DNA from 2 places in the Desulfofalx alkaliphila DSM 12257 genome. Region 2 is predicted to be linked to the other one. Evidence: riboswitches for the same ligand, from Rfam matches in the RefSeq annotation. Region 2 holds a riboswitch; the other holds the start of a gene.
The links. Region 2 has a riboswitch for molybdenum cofactor ahead of BR02_RS0101935 (DUF3909 family protein). Riboswitches for the same ligand answer to the same signal wherever they lie in the genome.
Positions count from the first base shown of each region.

Region 1 (3,117 bases), on a different contig from region 2:
CAATGTTGTATGGTGCACCCGAATAGCTGATATGCTTATAGGGACTGTCAGCAAAGTCGTTGTCCCCAGGCGGAGGGTCGTCAGCAGGGCGTTCCTCCCCAACCACGATACGAACTACATTACTGACAAAGTCGCTATGGTTCTGATCGTGGATATTCCCCTTTTGCTGTCCTAAATACAACCGAGGGGCACCATTGTCAGTAGAAAGTTCAAGGTCTGCATAGGTAACTGGTGGACTAAGACTGTCTTGGGATGAAGTAAACAGTTCAACACTGTAGAATCCCAGTGTGGGCATTACACTTTGCTCACTGTCAATTCCAAAATCAGGGTATGTGTATAAATCCAGCAAATTACTAACTGATCTTGTACTACTGAAATTATCAGACGCAATGAACTTAACTAGATAATCTTGGTCAGTCTTAAGGTTGCCTACCCCTATCAACTCAAACAGATCATACCCTCTTACTTTCTGGATTCGATGGGTACCAAAAGAGTTATTCGAAGAATAAATTCGTTCAACCATCTGGTAGTTGTCCCAATCAGAAGCATATATCATAACATCCTGCTCTAGGCCTGTCCCAGTGATAATCAAATCCGGTGCGGCGGCTAATGCCTCTTTAGTCTGCTGTGGAACAAAACCGATTAAAGTTGATAAGAGAAATCCAATCAATACAAAAATACTAAGTTTCTTAAATAACTTGTTTTTTTTCACCGTTCTCCTCCCAACCTTTCTTTATTAACCTTGGGTTTTGATGAATTAAATAGTGACAATTCCGACATTTAAATAGCTAGTTAGATTAAAATTTTAAAAACTAACCCTCCTCAATAATTATCTGGCAATAGGATGATATTCGCCTTTTCCTGTGAATACTAATTGATTAGATAATTTGTCCGTATATAGCAATTGCTTGTCCGGAGTTATAATAATTAACTCTGTATTTTCCACTTCTTTGGCAATATTAACCCCATCCTCCGGACCCAGTACAAAGATGGCTGTAGATAAAATATCTGCATCGGTTGCTGAATCATTTACAACAGTAGCTTGTATTACATCTCTAGCTTGTTGGCCGGTGGACGGATCTAAAATATGATGGTATCGTACACCTCCTTGAATAAAGTATCTTTGATAGTCACCGGAGGTTACCACTGCCTTATCCTTGACAGATATTATGGCAATTATTCCGTTACCGCGAGGGTCTTGTACCCCCACCTGCCAAAGGGATCCATCAGGTTTAGTGCCCAAGGCGTAGATATTTCCTCCGGCATTAATCAAGGCATGCTCTATTCCGTTATTTATGAGAGCCATTACCGCCCGATCTGTGGCATAGCCTTTAGCAACCCCACCTAAATCCAGGCCCATACCCGGCTCGGTTAAAATAACAGTATCATTTAAACAATCAATTTCTATTTTCCTGTAATCCACTTGGTCTAAGGCTTTGTCGAGCTCATCTTGGCTTGGAATACGCCAATTACTACCAAAACCCCACAAGTCCATTATCGGAGCAATAGAAACATCAAAGGCACCGTCAGATATTTCAGAAAAATACTTTGAGCGCTCTAGCATATTTATTGTATGATCACTAACCTGCACAGGGCCAATACCGGCACTTTGATTAATTTTGTTAACATCACTTAAGTCTGATTGATCATCTGTAAACCTGTCAGCTAACTTATTAATCTGCTCAAAGGCAGTAAACGCATCTTGCAATGCTTTACTCCCCTGCTGCTCATTTTCAGAAAAAACAGTGATCTGTATTAAGGTGTCCATAATAAATTTTTCATCGCTAAACTCCTGCAATTGAGTAGAATTTGATCCACAGCCCATACAACAAAGCATAGTAAGCAGGATTAAAAAACTATATAATACACAACGCCAGCATTGCAATTAATAATACACCTCCGAAAAAGCAAATGGCTTGCTTTTCCCGCAAGGAAAACCAAGCCATTTAATAACGCTACACAAATTCCTTTCCAAACGGGAGGCATAAACGTTTCCACTTATACCCGGCGGTTAGGTCCCATAGCAGCATAGCCTTAGGTTGCTAACTCGGAATTTAATACTATTTGCTTTTGTTAAAATATACTATCAACTACATAACAACTAAGTCAACATAATGTATACACCTTATTCCGACAATTATTTTAGTATTGTCGGAATTAATCTATTATTTTTCCCGATTTTAAATAATAAGTTTTTTAATGTTTGGATTTTAAGTTATTTGTAGATTGAAAATATATTATGCTTTAAATGCACATCATTGGTCGTAATACTACATAAACTAAAACCCCCTAAAAGTTAGGGGGTGCTATAACAACTTTATAAGCATTTAACAATTAGCTACTTCAACTTCCCTTCCATTAATAAAGATTCTTCCTTGTTCATCAGAGCGAATTTCTAAAATCTCATCTCTATAATTAATATTAATATACATGTCAACGGCGCTGTTTAAATTTGTATTTTCAGCTCTTTCTTTTAGCCTTTCCAAATTATTTTGTGCTTCTTCAATTCCATTCATTTTCACCTTTCCTGTTTCATCAGCCTCAATGCCTATGGTTTCACCGTTTTGTTTTAGGGTTACCAATATCCTGAACGGATCCAGGGAGGCAGTCCCTCCGGTACTTCTAATATCTTTACATACCGTTATCGTATCATTTGGTTTATTATCATTGTTATTGGCCTCTAACTGTGTGGATGTAGACCCGCCAAGATCATTATTGTTTGTATTACCGGAAGAACATTCCCCGTTTTGCTTATTAAAATTATCCTGTTCATTACTTTGTCGCGCCACTGCTTGGGAACCTTCAAAAAAGGCTAACGCCAGGGCAGCACATTGGCAGATCCTTTGCTCTTGATTTGTTGTTTGGTTTTGGTTGATCTCGGCATTTGCATTTTGATTTACTTGATTGCCTAAGTAGCAAATACCATTTATATTTTCAGCATTTAAAACAGCCTTTTGATAATTTGCATTTTCTTGAATTGAATTTTGTACTGCCCTTGCATTTCCTCCGGCGGCTGAAATTGCAACTGCAGCTAATTGGTTACTGTAATTAAATTGATCAACACTTTGCTCCTGTGAACTCTCCCCATTGACCCCATGGTTAATAGTATTAGTCATC
Region 1 covers NZ_JONT01000007.1:14,088-17,204, forward strand. Annotated here, with positions in the region: gene BR02_RS14325 (ligand-binding sensor domain-containing protein) at 1-712, opposite strand, end outside; gene BR02_RS0104705 (FAD:protein FMN transferase) at 830-1,798, opposite strand; molybdenum cofactor riboswitch at 1,949-2,065, opposite strand; gene BR02_RS0104710 (hypothetical protein) at 2,328-3,116, opposite strand; gene BR02_RS0104715 (hypothetical protein) at 3,109-3,117, opposite strand, start outside.
Region 1: it holds a riboswitch for molybdenum cofactor, as region 2 does, so the genes downstream of both, BR02_RS0104705 (FAD:protein FMN transferase) here and BR02_RS0101935 (DUF3909 family protein) in region 2, are expected to answer to the same signal.

Region 2 (3,117 bases):
TTAAAGAAGCAGGGGTGCCCGACGGGGTGGTAAACTTCTTGCCCGGCAGCGGCGGTGCCATAGGTGATTTCCTAGTTAGCAGCCCACAAATTAGCTTTGTTAATTTCACCGGCTCAAAAGAGGTGGGCCTAAGAATAAATGAATTGGCTGCCAAATACGTAAAGGGTCAACGGGCTATTAAGCGGGTGGCCTTGGAAATGGGCGGTAAAGATGCTATTCTTGTGGACAGTTCAGCAGATTTAAACGCAGCGGCCACTGCCATTGTTGCATCGGCCTTTGGCTTCCAGGGGCAAAAGTGTTCAGCTTGCTCCAGGGCAGTTGTGCTCAGTGATGTTTATGACCAAGTGGTTGATTTGGTGCTGCAAAAGACCGGTGAGCTGACCGTTGGCCCAGCCACAGAAAACTTCCCCGTTGGCCCGGTGATAGACAAGGCTTCTCTGGAAAGAATTAAGAAATATATAGAAATTGGTAAAAGAGAAGGTGAACTGCTCACCGGGGGAGATACTCTTGAAAGTTTGGGTGGATTTTATGTGCAGCCCACTATTTTCGGCAATGTTTCACCCCAAGCGGTGATTGCCCAGGAGGAAATATTTGGCCCTGTACTGGCCTTTATTAAAGCAGACAGTTTTGACCATGCCTTGGATATTGTTAACAACACTGAATATGGTTTAACCGGCTCAGTCTTTGCTAACGATCGTTTAAAAATCGAAAAAGCAAAGAAAGAGTTTCATGTGGGCAACTTCTACGTTAACCGCAAATGCACCGGTGCCTTGGTAGGGGTGCATCCCTTTGGCGGATTTAAAATGTCAGGCACTGACTCCAAGGCCGGTGGGAGAGATTATCTGCTCCACTTCACCCAACCGAAGTTAATATCAGAAAAGTACTAAAGACAAAAAAAGCCCCAAAAGAAGCTTTTACTTAGGGATTGAAGAAAAACTTTAATGGACAGCTTCAAGCGGGCAATAAAGACCACATAGGAGTTTCTTATTCTCCTGTGTGGTCTTTTTCGTTATGCGTTAGTTGTTTTTCTACCATCAATGGATATAGGGACGGTGATGCAGACAAAGCCTTATTTAATCGCCCGCGGGGTGTTGCCATTGCTCCTGATGGTGCGATATTTATCACTGACACGGGCAACCACGCTATACGAATGATTTATGATGGCAAGGTATATACAGTTGCCGGGAACGGATTTCCCGGGCATGTAGACGGGCAAGTTTTAAAGGCGCAGTTTTAGAACCCAACAGGTATTGTCATTGATAAAGCCGACTATATTTATGTCAGTGACACATTTAGGAGTCCCCTTATGCTCAAAGACGCACCCTCCTAATGGGGCTTTTTTTCCTAATAAACAATTATTCATGAAGGAATATGCTTATTAACATAGAATAGAATAAGGCATTAACCATGTGCTTTTGGAACAAAAAGCATCCCAAAAAAGAACACTGTTATACCAAAATGTAACACTTTCCTGGTATAGCACTAAAAATCCAATTGGATAGCTTGTTTTTATTGGTACGCTTTTTGCTACGTTATTAATATAACTTAATAGTCTCCGAGCCGTCAGATCTAAGGTATTATACTATGATCTTTCGGCCGTTAGGGTTTGATGGGAAACCGTTAAGCCTCCCGTTCGGAAAGGAGTAAAGTAAATACTTGGTGTTTAAAAAGCCAGGATTACATGCTTCTTTGCTGTGATCCTGGCTTTTTATAAACCTAGCCGGAAGCCCGCCGATGATGGCTGTTTAGTAGTTAACTTGGAGGTAATAGTGGTGCAAGAGGTCATTGAAAGAGTCAAATCACATCTTGAAGGTGTAAGGTTACAAAAAATTACAGATGAACAAGAGGTTTTATTAAAAAACAACTATAATTGCAAGCTTTACTTTTTTGAGTACGGTCTTAGTCCAAAGGGTGATTTAGTGATCAGCACATCAAGTCAAAACTATAAAAACCTCCTCTATTATATCGGTTTTGAATGGGAGAAAAAGTCTTTCTTAAAGTTAAAAATAGAAGGCAACGATTCTGTGGCTGTTGTTTTAGATATGGAGAGCAAAAGGGTGAGTGAGTTAGCCAAGAAATTAGGTTTAATAAGGGAATAAAATAGTTTTATTTATAAAGCATAGATTTGTGGCACAATTTAATATGGACTCCGAGCTTGGCAGTTCTAAGGCCTTCGATAAGAAAGCCAAGCCGTTAGGGTTTAATGGGAAACCGTTAGGCCTCCCGCGTGGAAAGGAGTACAGTAGTATTTACTGGTTATAAATAAACCAGGGCGCTGTTTTAACCCTTCCACGGCGCCCTGGTTTTATTGTTAAAAAAGGGGGATGGAGCAGTGAAAGTTGTACCGGTGCAAGAGGCGGTTGGAATGGTTCTCTGTCACGATATTACCCAAATTGTCCCGGGTAAATTTAAAGGCAGGGCATTTAAAAAAGGGCACATTATACAGTTTGAAGATATACCGAAGTTGTTGGATATAGGAAAGCAAAATATATATGTATGGGAAATAAACAATGGGCTGCTGCACGAGGATGACGCAGCGCTGAGAATTGCAAAGGCGGCTGCCGGCAGCGGCATAAGCCTCACGGAACCCAAAGAAGGTAAAGTAAGTTTGCTGGCCGAAGAAAAGGGCCTCCTTAAAGTAAATGTTGATGCCCTATACAGCATTAACGAATTAGAAGAAGTGATGTTTGCAACTTTACATACCAATCAAATAGTTGAAAAAGGTAAGGTGCTGGCAGGCACCAGAATCATTCCCCTGGTTATTGAAGAAGACAAAATATGTAAAATTGAGTCCATATGCCAAACAAACTATCCCCTGGTTGAGGTTAAACCATTTAAGTCATTAAAAGTCGGCGTTGTTACCACCGGCAGCGAAGTATACCACGGGCGGATTAAAGATAAATTTGGCCCTGTGGTTATGAAGAAGATAGAGAGTTGGGGAAGTGTTGTAAGCAGACAAATATTTGTGTCTGACAGCACAGACATGATAGTTGACGCTATAAACCGGTTATTGGGAGAGGGGGTTGAAATGATTACAGTTACCGGAGGCATGTCTGTGGACCCCGATGACGTGACACCTGCAGGTATTCGGGCAGCGGGCGGGCGTATTGTTACATA
Region 2 covers NZ_JONT01000002.1:33,776-36,892, forward strand. Annotated here, with positions in the region: gene pruA (L-glutamate gamma-semialdehyde dehydrogenase) at 1-887, shown strand, start outside; gene BR02_RS0101930 (hypothetical protein) at 995-1,237, shown strand; molybdenum cofactor riboswitch at 1,542-1,660, shown strand; gene BR02_RS0101935 (DUF3909 family protein) at 1,773-2,099, shown strand; molybdenum cofactor riboswitch at 2,136-2,254, shown strand; gene BR02_RS0101940 (molybdopterin-binding protein) at 2,333-3,117, shown strand, end outside.